DNA from 3 places in the Rahnella sp. ATs2 genome. Region 3 is predicted to be linked to each of the others. Evidence: predicted binding sites of a transcription regulator. Region 3 holds the regulator's gene; each other region holds the start of a gene.
What was found. The regulator LexA, encoded in region 3, represses DNA repair genes until DNA is damaged. The targets are predictions, from matches to a motif close to TNCTGTATGTACATACAGNA.

Region 1 (4,259 bases), on a different contig from region 3:
CGGCTGCATTAACCACGCGGTGCTGACGGCGCAGGCCATCGCACAAAGCGGATTGCATCTGGCGGGCTGGATAGCCAACGACGTGCAGGAAACGGGGAAGCATCATCAGGCGTATATGGATACGCTCACGCGTATGCTGCCTGCGCCGCTGCTGGGCGAGATCCCGTACCTGAGCGCCGGACTGGACGTTAATCTGGGACAATATCTGGATCTTGACCGTCTCACGGCGTGAAACATCAGACCGTCAGATAGTTTTTGATTAACTGATCGTCGAGCTGTGCCAGCGTGCCCTGTGCGACATTGCGGCCGCCATCGACCAGACAGAACCGGTCGGCGACGCTGCGGAAGAACGGCAGTTTGTGGCCGACCAGCAATAATGTCAGACCCAGATCCCGGTTCAGGCGGTGAATAATATTGCCCATGTTCGCCGCCATCGATGCGCTGGTGTGCTCGGTCGGTTCATCCAGTATCAGTAATTCCGGCTCCTGAACCAGCGCCCGGCTGATGGCCAGCTGTTGCTGCTGGCTTTCATCAAGTTCTCCTGCCTTACGCGTGCCCATCTCCTTTAACGCCGGAAACAGGTCATAGACTTCTTCAGGCACGCGACGCGTCTTATTCCGGCTCGCCATCATGGCGATTTGCAGGTTTTCATCGACACTCATCTGCGAAAAAATCTGCCGCCCCTGAGGTACATAACCGATACCCATCTGTGCGCGGCTTTCCACAGGCAGATTCAGCAGACTTTGCGGCTCTTCATCACGCGATTGCCAGGAAATTGCGCCGCTTTTCACCGGAAGATGCCCCATGATGCAATTGATCAGCGTCGTTTTGCCCACGCCATTTCGCCCGATCAGGCAGGTGCATTGCCCGCGGTACAGTTCGAGATTGATGTCCCAAAGAATATGTTTTTGCCCATAGTACTGATTAACGGATTTTACACTTAACATCAGACATACCTCCCTCATGGCGCTTTTCACCGGACTGCATTTTGACGGCCACTGTCATGTTTCTGACATTTATGTTCCGCTGTATGCGCGTTCTACAGGGGAATCCTTCACGAAATCTCTTCAAAGAGTGAATTTGCAACTCTCAGGCCAAGTTTTACCAGGCAGTGATAAAAAGAGACGTTACGTGGCTGTTAACAGGCCACGTACGGATGATTTAGGATTATTCATGAGTATTGTCAGGATTTGGAGATTCGGCGTGAGCCGTTGTAAAAGGAAACTGCACTTTGGCAGTGCCGGTTTCACTAATTTTGGTGCAAGGTTTGCGCCGTTGAGAAGCTGGAAAATCCTGATCAGATGCACTTTTGGGTTTTGCAAGGAACATCCGCTCGGAAATCCAGGCGAAATAGGCATAAATAAGGAGATAAAAAAGATAAAAAATAACTAAAAAAGAGCTCTCAGGCGCTGACGGAGCAAAAAATGGTTTTTTACCAACTCCCGCCGCGCCTGGTGTACTGAGACTTATCCACTATTCCTGTGGATAACCTTGTGCATGAGAGTAAGAAAAGTTGCTACAGACGAGTCAGGACGCGGCTTGCGCTCAGTTTGCCCGTATTCGCAGCTTTTTGATGATGTGGTTTTATATCAATGAGTTAGTTAAAAGCAATACAGGCGTAATTCGTTCGTCACAGTTGTGTCAATCTTCGTCAAGCTGTGGTCAGAAAGTGAATAGCGGTAAATATCGGGATAAAAATGTCAACTGATGGTGAGATTTCTCATTTGCCATAACCTAAAAAAGTGCAGTGGCAGCAAGATGTTAAAAGAGGTGCCGTTTTTATTGATTGGAAGCTGGTTTTATATACAGTATTATAATGGCGGTAAAATTTGGACTGGCAAAAATTGCCAAGTCTTTCATACTATTTTTCCCCGAACTGTTCACCGGTTCAGCCCGTACGGCCTTGTGCATTTCCATTTCAGTCAGGTAGCCCGTCATGAGTAAAGAGTTCAAACTGCATTCCGAATTTAAACCTTCAGGCGATCAGCCTGAGGCGATACGCCGCCTGGAAGAAGGGCTGGAGAACGGGCTGGCGCACCAGACGTTGCTCGGGGTGACCGGTTCAGGCAAAACTTTTACCGTGGCGAATGTGATTGCTGACCTGAACCGTCCGACGATGGTGCTCGCCCCGAACAAAACGCTCGCGGCGCAGCTTTATGGCGAGATGAAAGAGTTCTTTCCGGAGAACGCGGTGGAATATTTTGTCTCCTACTACGATTACTATCAGCCCGAGGCCTATGTCCCGAGCTCAGACACTTTTATTGAAAAAGACGCCTCAGTGAACGAACACATTGAGCAAATGCGTCTTTCCGCGACTAAAGCCCTGCTGGAACGCCGGGATGTCATCGTGGTAGCGTCAGTTTCTGCCATCTACGGTCTGGGTGACCCCGACTTGTATTTGAAAATGATGCTGCATCTGACCAAAGGGATGATTATCGATCAGCGAGCCATTCTGCGTCGTCTGGCGGAGCTGCAATATTCCCGTAACGATCAGGCTTTTCAGCGCAGTACTTTCCGCGTGCGCGGGGAAGTCATTGACGTGTTCCCGGCAGAATCTGACGATCTGGCGCTACGCATTGAACTGTTCGATCAGGAAGTCGAACGTCTGTCGCTGTTTGATCCGCTGACCGGTCAGGTTCAGCACGAAGTGCCGCGTTTCACCATCTACCCAAAAACGCACTACGTGACCCCACGTGAACGCATCGTGCAGGCGATGGAAGAAATCAAAGTCGAACTGGCGGATCGCCGTAAAGTGCTGCTGGCCAATAACAAACTGCTGGAAGAACAGCGTATCAGCCAGCGCACGCAGTTTGATCTCGAAATGATGAACGAGCTGGGTTATTGCTCCGGTATCGAAAACTACTCGCGCTACCTTTCAGGGCGCGGGCCGGGCGAGGCACCTCCGACGCTGTTCGACTATCTGCCTGCCGACGGTTTGCTGATTGTTGATGAATCCCACGTGACCATCCCGCAAATCGGCGGGATGTACAAAGGCGACCGCTCGCGTAAAGAAACGCTGGTTGAATACGGTTTCCGTCTGCCTTCCGCGCTGGATAACCGCCCGATGCGCTTTGAGGAATTCGAAGCGCTGGCGCCGCAAAGTATTTATGTCTCGGCCACGCCGGGTAAATACGAACTGGAGAAATCCGGTGATGATGTGGTCGATCAGGTGGTGCGTCCGACCGGTCTGCTGGATCCGATCATCGAAGTGCGTCCGGTGACCACCCAGGTGGACGACTTGCTGTCTGAAATTCGTAAACGTGTGGCGGTTAACGAGCGTGTGCTGGTCACTACGCTGACCAAGCGTATGGCGGAAGACCTGACCGAGTATCTGGAAGAACACGGCGAGAAAGTACGTTACCTGCACTCTGACATCGATACCGTCGAGCGTGTGGAGATCATCCGCGATTTACGTCTGGGTGAATTCGATGTGCTGGTCGGTATCAACTTACTGCGAGAAGGGCTGGATATGCCGGAAGTGTCGCTGGTGGCCATTCTGGATGCGGACAAAGAAGGCTTCCTGCGTTCTGAACGCTCGCTGATCCAGACCATTGGCCGTGCGGCGCGTAACCTCAACGGTAAAGCGATTCTCTACGGTGATAAAATTACCAACTCGATGGCCCGCGCCATTGAAGAAACCGAACGTCGCCGCGCCAAACAGGAAGCGTATAACCTCGAAAACGGCATCACGCCGATGGGGCTGAACAAGAAGATCTCCGACATCCTGCAACTCGGTCAGCCTAAGACCAAAAAGAACAAAGACAAACGCGATGCAGAAGCGGCGCAGACCTTCAAATCGCTTACGCCGAAAGCGCTGGAGCAACGCATCAAAGAGCTGGAAAGCAAGATGTATGCGCACGCGCAGAATCTGGAATTCGAAGAAGCAGCCAATACCCGCGACGAACTGCATGCCTTGCGCGAGCAGTTTATTGCCATTTCATAACGAGAAGGGTGGTAGACTGCGCGGCTTAAAAATCATGACCCAGACATTTTAACGAAGAGCGAGCCAATGACTGACACACCACAAAATCCTGGCGCAGCGAAAGATCCGCTGCACGGCGTCACGCTGGAAAAACTGCTGACAACGCTGGTGGATAACTTTGGCTGGCCGGCGCTGGCCTCGCAGGTGAATATCAACTGCTTTAAAAGTGACCCGAGTGTGAAATCCAGCCTTAAATTCTTGCGCCGTACGCCGTGGGCGCGCAAGGAAGTGGAAACGCTGTATCTGGATTTCATCGAAGGTCATCTGCGCCCGGACA
Region 2 (4,259 bases), on a different contig from region 3:
AAAAAGCCCATTTTTTAGCCGTAAAACATTCATGCCCGGTATGAATTTCTCGTTTTGAGATCTCATACCAACTTTCTGTCACCTATTTTGTTTTACTACCCAATGTTAGGAAATGTTACGGAAATGATTCCGTAATGAAAATAAAATAGCTGCACGTAAGGAAGCTAACATGAAAAGACTCACCACTTTTTGCCTCGCGGGACTTGTTTCATTTAATGCGTTTGCCCTGACCGGCAACGATGCCACCACCAAACCGGATCTCTACTATTTAAAAAATGACCAGGCCATCAACAGCCTGACTTTACTGCCACCGCCACCGGCTGTGGGCAGCATTGCGTTCCTCAATGACCAGGCGATGTATGAGCAAGGCCGTCTGCTGCGTTCAACCGAGCGCGGCAAGCAGGCTGCTGAAGATGCAAACCTGAGTGGAGGCGGTGTGGCGAATGCCTTCTCCGGTGCGTTTGGATCACCGATTACCGCCAAAGACACGCCGGAACTGCACAAACTGCTGACCAATATGATTGAAGATGCCGGGGATCTGGCGACGCGTGGCGCGAAAGAGAAGTACATGCGTATCCGTCCGTTTGCCTTCTACGGCGTCCCGACGTGTAACACCACCGAACAGGATAAGCTTTCGAAGAACGGCTCTTATCCTTCAGGTCATACGTCAATTGGCTGGGCAACGGCGTTAGTGCTGACTGAAATCAACCCGCAACGTCAGGATCAGATCCTGCAGCGCGGTTATGATTTAGGCCAGAGCCGTGTGATTTGCGGATACCACTGGCAGAGTGATGTTGATGCAGCGCGTATCGTCGGTTCTGCGGTTGTAGCAACGCTGCACACCAACGACGCTTTCCAGCAACAACTGAAGAAAGCTAAAGAAGAGTTCGCGAAACAACACAAATAAGCGTCTTTCAGAAAATTTTTATTTTCAAATATCGCTTATAAAAAACAAAAAAACCGGCCTGATAAGCCGGTTTTTTTACGGAGAGCAAAAAGCGATTCAGGCCGCTTTAACAGCACGCGTCTTTTTAGGGGCTGGCGCTGCTGCGGTTTCTTCAGTCGTTTCTTCCGCTGCTTCTTCTGTTTCAGCTTCAGTCACTGCCGGTTCTTCAGTCTGCGCGACAGGTTCTTTTGCAGTTTCTTCTTCCGGCAGCTTGCTGGTGCGCAGGATGTGCTGAACGGTATCTTTTTGCTCAGCCAGGCGAAGGGCAATGTTTTCTGCCAGCGATTCATCGATCTCAAGTTCGCTCTGCAACAACCAGTCAGTAAAAGCATCTGCCATATCGAGCATTTTGTCGTAAGCGTCCGCTTCTTTCTTATTGGCAAATGTCATTTTTTCTTCACCTTTTCTGACGACAACAAACTTTGTTTCAACAGCCATGATTCGCTCCTTATACTGTAATTATATACAGCATACCAATAATCAATGCAGGATACATCATCCAGCCTGTTTTTTATAGTGCGGCGCAGGCGTGAATTTCTTCCAGATAACCGCTAAGGTAGAAAATAACCCGTTTTATAACGTACTTGTGAGGATTCCGTGACAAACGTGAAAGAAGTCTGCAACTGGAGCAAAGACGCCTACCGGATAACCACCGACATCAGCCAGCTGGATATTCCTGCAGTCCACGCCTATCTGACCCGCTCGAGCTGGGCGCCGGGAATTGACGAGCAAACGGTGCGCGATGGCGCGGAAAACAGCCTCAATTTTAGCTTGTTCGACGGTGAAAAACAGATTGGTTACGCCCGCTTTATCACTGATTACGCCACCTTTGCCTATCTGTGCGATGTGTATGTGCTGGAGGAATATCAGGGGAAAAATCTGGGAGCATGGCTGATTGAATGTGTTCAGTCGCATCCGGTCACCGCCCGGCTGCGCAGGATGGCATTGTTTACCTCAACAGCCCCCTGGCTGTATGAGAAGTTTGGCTATACGCCGGTGAACGAGCCCAATTACACCTGGGTGATCACCCGTCCGGGGCTTTATCTGAAGAAAGACTGATTAAGGCTAGTGAAGGATTCGAGGGTTTTAGCCAGCATCCGTCATTTCAGTCACCATCCGCACAAAATTATCGCGGATTAAATCCTCCCTGCGCGGATCCCATGCGATCCCTACCTGCCAGCGGGTGGCTTTGCCACTCAGCGGCAGCGTCTTCAGTCCTGGCGGCGCAATATGCATGACACTTTTGGGCAGCAGCGCGACACCGACACCGGCGGCGACCAGCGCGACAATCGTCTGGATATCTTCGGACTGCTGCACGGAAGCTGTGTACAGCTGGTTTTCATCCAGAAAGCGGTCGGTTTGCGCGTTCAACCCGCGCCCGCGATCGGGATATAAACGCAGCAGCGGTTTCTGTTTCAGCCACCCAGCCACCGTCGTTCCATCGTCAGCGGGCACCACACACACCAGTTGATCTTCAAACAAGGCGTGATAACTCAACGGTGCAGCCGGTGGCACGCGCACAAATCCAGTCTGTAATTCCCCGCTTTGCAGCATGTCGTATTGCACGGCAGAAGGCAGATCTTCCAGCGTGATATCCACACCGGGATATGCTGCCCTGAATCTGGCGATGCATTGCGGCGCAAAGGTAAAACTCGACAGGCCAAATCCCGCAGCCAGTAGCCCCTCTCCGCCCTTTTCCACCTGACCGGCGTGCTGCATAAAGGCCGTCATTTGGCGCAGCACTTTCTCCGCTTCGGGTAAAAGCCGTCGCCCTCCCGGCGTGAGCGTGGTGCCATGGCGTCCGCGATCAAACAGCGTCACATTAAGCCGGGATTCCAGCAAACTGATCTGCTTGGTCAGTGCCGGTTGCGAGATGGAAAGAGTATCAGCCGCCTCCGCATAATTCCCTGCATGCGCGAGCGTGACGAAAGCTTTAAGCAAACGCGTATTCATTTTGCATTCCATTTGGTTATCAGAAACAGAAAATACTTCATTATAAAGTTATCAGTCGCATTGCTTTAATACCAGCGTGAACCCTAAACATTAACGCTTACGGAGAATGACAATGTCGGCATCAATTAAAACGGCGGTAGTTCAGTTTCAGCATCAGGCCGGAAACAAAAAATATAATCTGATGATGATGGAGGGTTTTATCCAGCAGGCGGCGATTAACGGCGTACAAATTCTGGCGTTCCCGGAAATGTGTATCACCGGCTACTGGCATGTGCCGAAACTGGATAACGACGGTGTGGCGGCGCTGGCCGAATCCGTCGAAACTGGTTCGTCTGTGCGCCTTATCCGTAAACTGGCCGTTAAACATCAGATGCTGATTGGTGCCGGTTTTATTGAACGCGGAGATGACGGTCGTCTGTATAACGCCTATGCCGCCTGTATGCCGGACGGTTCAGTGCATACGCACCGCAAAATGCACGCCTTTGAACATCCTTCCATCAGTTGCGGCGATACCTATACCGTGTTTGATACGCCCTGGGGCGTGAAGGTCGGTATCCTTATCTGCTGGGATAACAATCTGGTGGAAAACGTCCGTGCAACGGCACTGCTGGGGGCAGATATTTTACTGGCACCGCATCAGACCGGTGGCACAAATTCCCGCAGCCCGCACGGCATGAAGCCCATTGCGCTGGAATTATGGCAGCAGCGCGCCACACGACCGGAGGAAATTACCGCAGCCTTTAAAGGTGCCAGTGGCCGTGAGTGGCTGATGCGCTGGCTGCCGTCGCGGGCGCACGATAACGGCATGTTTATTTTGTTCAGCAATGGCGTGGGTGCAGACGATGATGAAGTCCGCACAGGGAACGCGATGATTATCGACCCATACGGCCGCATCGTCGAAGAAACCTGGGCGGCGGCAGACGCGATGGTAAGTGCAGAACTGGATCTTTCGCTTATTCCGATGAGTACTGGCAGGCGCTGGATAGCAGGCCGCCGTCCCGATCTCTACCGCATTCTGACGGAGCGTCAGGGCTATGAGCGTGATGCCATTACGGCGCGTTTTTCCGAAGAATTGCCAGGAATGAAAACACGCTAAAATCGGTGTTCGGCGTACAGGGAAACCGGATCATAAGATTGCCGGCTCAATTGCACCTTGCTGTATTTCCCGCAGCAAGGCTTTGCTCTATCATGATGCTTTCATTGATCCTTTTGCTCAGCGAGACTTTATTTTGCGCATCCTTCCTTTCGGTTCCCGTATTTTCATGACTTTACTGACTGGCCTGCTTTTGTGCTTGCCGGGTTTGAAAGTTGGTGCCGCGCAGGCGGCTGAGATGGCGTCTCCGGCAGATATAGTGGTTGC
Region 3 (4,259 bases):
TCGAAGAATTCAGGTGCATTGATACCGTGTAAAACGGACAAGCGCTGCGCCATAATCCGGCTCTCTTTCTCCAGCGCACCGCGGTTGATGCTTGGATTATTGGTGAGCAGCGAGAAAGTAATGGCATAGCGTTGCAGCGTTTCACGCACACCCGCGGCCAGCAGTTGCAGGGTACGGATACGCGCCGGGTTCAGGGTCAGTTCATCGTCTTCCAGATGAATGATTTGCTGACGTGCCAGTTCCAGCGTCAGAACATCCAGTACCTGCGGCAGCTCTGACTTATCGAAATGCATAAACAGTTCAGCTTTGAGCATCGGGTAAATCAGTTCCACCTGACGCAGTAATTCTGCGCGGGTGACCTGACGGTGATGCATCACGATGCTTGAAATCAGTGACGGCAATACCAGCATATGGTGGATATTGTTGCGGTAATACGTCATCAGAACAGCCTGCTCGCGCGGCAGAACGATGATGTCACCGATGTTGTCTTTCTCGACCTGGAACTTGTTCATGTTCAGCGCGTGATCGAGCAGCTGATCGGCGGTCAGATCAGGCACCGTCGAATCTGCGTTATACGGCACGTTACGCAGCAATTGCAGATAGCAGTCGATTTGTTCGGTCAGCTGTTCACGGGTCAGTGAACGCTGACGCGATGCCAGCAGCGCGGTACAACACAGGTTCATGGCGTTAGCCGCGGCTGAGTTGTTAATACGCACCATAATCTGCTCTGCCAGATCCTGCACCGTTGGCGTCAGCCAGCTCGGACGCTGCGCTTCGATTGGGTCGATCGCTTCACGCCAGGTAGGTACATTCTGGTTCAGGTAAGTGGTTAGATGCAGCGGCTCGCCGAAGTTCACATAACCCTGACCGAGGTTGCGCAGCTTGCGCAGCCCGTTCAGCATCTGCGTCAGGCTTTCTTTCTCTTTGGTCGCACCGCGTAATTCTTTGGCGTACGTGCCCACTTCCATCACGTGCTCGTAACCGATGTAAATCGGCACTAACGTAATCGGACGTGAACCGCCGCGCAGCATGGCCTGAATGGTCATCGCCAGCGTACCGGTTTTCGGTTCCAGCAGACGTCCGGTTCGTGAACGGCCACCTTCCACAAAGTATTCGACCGAATAACCGCGGCTGAACAACTCACCCAGATATTCGCGGAAAACGGTGGAATAAAGCTTGTTGCCTTTAAAGGTACGACGGATGAAGAACGCACCCAGACGACGGAAAATCGGGCCAGCCGGCCAAAAATTCAGGTTGATACCGGCAGCGATATGCGGCGGCACCAGCCCCTGGTGATAGAGCACGTAAGACAGCAGCAGGTAATCCATATGGCTGCGGTGGCAGGGCACATACACAATTTCCTGACCATCGAGCGCCAGCTGACGGACACGCTCAGCATTGTTGACGTTGATGCCTTTATACAAGCGATTCCACGTCCAGCTCAGCACGCGGTCTGACAGACGCACGGCCTCATAAGAGAAGTTCGCCGCGATTTCTTCCATCAGCGCGATAGCATTCTGCTGGGCTTTTTCGTGGGAAATTTTCTTGCTGCGGGCTTCGTCTTCGATCGCTTTTTCGATGGCTTTGGAAGCCAGCAATTTATTGAATAAATCCTGACGCGCCGGAAGACGCGGGCCGACCGCTGCCAGACGCTGGCGGGAGAAATGCATACGCGCCACGCGTGCCAGTTTCTGAGCGATGGTTTTGTCGGTGCCGTGCTCTGTCGCCATATAGCGCAGGGAAACGGTATTGGAGAAACGGACAAAACTGTCACGTCCGAGCCACAGCACGGCAAAGAATTTCTGGATGCCATTCAGTACGCGCAGATGCGGCGTATCATCCTGACCTTCACGGCCCGGCGCACGACCAAACATCACGGAAACCGGCAGCATCTGGATGTCTAAATCCGGATTGTTGCGGTGCAAATCCAGATAGTCGTGGAACAGCTTTACGGATTCCTGCTTCGGCGTGTAATACGAGAACACGCGCGGGCCTTCAGCAATGAAAACATGGCTTGGCAGCAGCGTTCCGTCGATTTCCAGCGGAATAAGGGGATCGGGCAGATTCTCTGCCAGACATTGCGCACGCAACGTCAGCAAGTCTGCTTTGGAGTTGTAAGGCAATACGTACAAAATCGGGCGCGTCGGGTCCAAATGCAACTCGGTAACCGGATCTGAAGGTATGACCTTGCTCTTTACCAGCAATGAGAGTGGTAAATTCAATAATGTGTAATAAAGTCTACGCCAACCTGACATAAAAACGTGAAGCCTCTTGTTAGCCATTTCGCCGCAAGGATACCAGAAAGATCCGTGGAGATCTGTGGTCATATAAAAGCTAAAATACGGCACACTTTTAAGGACAACCCTTCAAGGATCAGTACCCGAAATGGCGAACCAAGTCACTGGATTTACCCGAATTTATAAAGCGGCCGGATATTCCTGGAAAGGATTGAAAGCCGCATGGCAGAACGAAGCGGCTTTTCGCCAGGAAGCCAGCGTGGCTATCCCGTTAATTTTGTTATCTTTCTGGCTCGATGTCAGCACGGTTGAACGCATTTTACTTGTAAGCTCCGTGATGCTGGTCTGCGTCACCGAGTTGCTCAACAGTGCGGTGGAATGCGCGATTGACCGTATCGGCTCTGAGTTTCACGTGCTCTCAGGGCGGGCAAAAGATATCGGTTCTGCTGCCGTACTTCTGACCATCATATTGGCGATTTTTGTCTGGGTCAGTATCTTTTGGCCGCGATGGTTCTGATCTGGAATCTGTATTCCAGGAATCACCGTTATGCCCTGTTTTTATTCAATCTTAGGTTTTCATTGACCGTTTAGCTGTATATACTCACAGCAAGACTGTATAAACAACCAGGGGGCGGAATGAAAGCTTTAACGACCAGACAACAAGAGGTCTACGACCTTATTCGCGATCATATCTCCACCACCGGTATGCCACCGACTCGCGCAGAGATTGCATCGCGTCTGGGTTTCCGTTCTCCCAATGCGGCGGAAGAACACCTGAAAGCGCTGGCACGTAAAGGCGTTATCGAGATTGTCTCCGGTGCATCTCGTGGTATCCGTCTGCTGATGGAAGAAGAAGAAGGTTTACCGCTGATCGGCCGCGTTGCCGCCGGTGAACCGTTGCTGGCACAGCAACATATCGAAGGGCATTATCAGGTTGATCCAGCGATGTTCAAGCCGAGCGCCGATTTCCTGCTGCGCGTCAGCGGTATGTCGATGCGTGACATTGGTATCCTCGACGGCGATTTGCTGGCCGTGCATAAAACGCAGGATGTGCGTAACGGCCAGGTTGTCGTGGCGCGTATCGACGATGAAGTCACCGTGAAACGCCTGAAAAAGCAGGGCAGCGTGGTGCAGTTATTGCCTGAGAACAGCGAATTCCAGCCGATCGTGGTGGATTTGCGCGAACAGAATTTCAGTATTGAAGGGCTAGCCGTAGGCGTCATCCGTAACGGCAACTGGATCTGACCTTCGTACTTCGAGCTGCAGACGCGTTGGCTGCGTGCGTTCACCCGAATCACTGACTCATGTCAGCTCATCGGGATTCTCTTACTTGCCGCCTTCCTGCAACTCGAATTACTCGGTCAGAAATTGCTGAGTCAGCAATTGCCGGGTCAGAAATAGAAAACTAAAACTAATTGAATATGGATGGCGGCCGCCTCTGGCATCCATGTGAATTCAAAGAGAAATGCGTTTCTCTCATCATCGCCCCTTTCGGGGCGATGTCATTTTGGGCATAACCTGAACCTCCGGCATGAGATTCTCTATGCAACATCATTCCCTGCGACAATCATTTAAAAACACCTTTCTAAGCCCCGCAGATAAAGCACTCTGGACGCTGGCGTTACCGATGATTTTTTCCAATATCACGGTGCCTCTTCTTGGTCTGGTGGATACCGCAGTGATCGGTCATCTCGACAGTGCCGATTATCTCGGTGGTGTGGCGGTTGGTTCGATGGTCACGACTTTCCTCTTCATGATGCTGCTGTTTCTGCGCATGAGCACCACCGGCATGACCGCACAGGCGCTGGGCGCAAAAGACAATCAGTTGCTGGCACGTGCTTTTGTGCAGCCCTTTTTGCTGGCGGTGCTGGCCGGTGTCATCATCCTGTTATTTCGCCATCCGCTGATGGAGCTGGCGTTTCATGTTGTGGGTGGCAGTCAGTCGGTGCTGGAACAGGCGAGGCTGTTTATCGAAATCCGCTGGTACAGTGCGCCTGCTTCTCTGGCGAATCTGGTGATCCT

Region 1: uvrB (excinuclease ABC subunit UvrB) is a predicted target of LexA. The motif match lies at 1,792-1,811, and genes of this name have one in related genera.
Region 2: ACJY2G_RS19680 (YebG family protein) is a predicted target of LexA. The motif match lies at 1,398-1,417, and genes of this name have one in related genera.

Annotation. Positions count from the first base shown of each region.
Region 1 is NZ_JBLYPL010000010.1:80,420-84,678, reverse strand. It holds gene bioD (dethiobiotin synthase) at 1-232, shown strand, start outside; gene ACJY2G_RS12635 (ABC transporter ATP-binding protein) at 237-947, opposite strand; gene ACJY2G_RS12630 (hypothetical protein) at 964-1,392, shown strand; gene uvrB (excinuclease ABC subunit UvrB) at 1,937-3,943, shown strand; gene ACJY2G_RS12620 (VF530 family DNA-binding protein) at 4,010-4,259, shown strand, end outside.
Region 2 is NZ_JBLYPL010000020.1:4,692-8,950, forward strand. It holds gene phoC (acid phosphatase PhoC) at 170-907, shown strand; gene ACJY2G_RS19680 (YebG family protein) at 1,004-1,384, opposite strand; gene ACJY2G_RS19685 (GNAT family N-acetyltransferase) at 1,544-2,005, shown strand; gene ACJY2G_RS19690 (LysR family transcriptional regulator) at 2,033-2,899, opposite strand; gene ACJY2G_RS19695 (nitrilase family protein) at 3,006-3,995, shown strand; gene ACJY2G_RS19700 (hypothetical protein) at 4,162-4,259, shown strand, end outside.
Region 3 is NZ_JBLYPL010000001.1:26,372-30,630, forward strand. It holds gene plsB (glycerol-3-phosphate 1-O-acyltransferase PlsB) at 1-2,255, opposite strand, end outside; gene ACJY2G_RS00110 (diacylglycerol kinase) at 2,386-2,754, shown strand; gene lexA (transcriptional repressor LexA) at 2,874-3,482, shown strand; gene dinF (MATE family efflux transporter DinF) at 3,781-4,259, shown strand, end outside.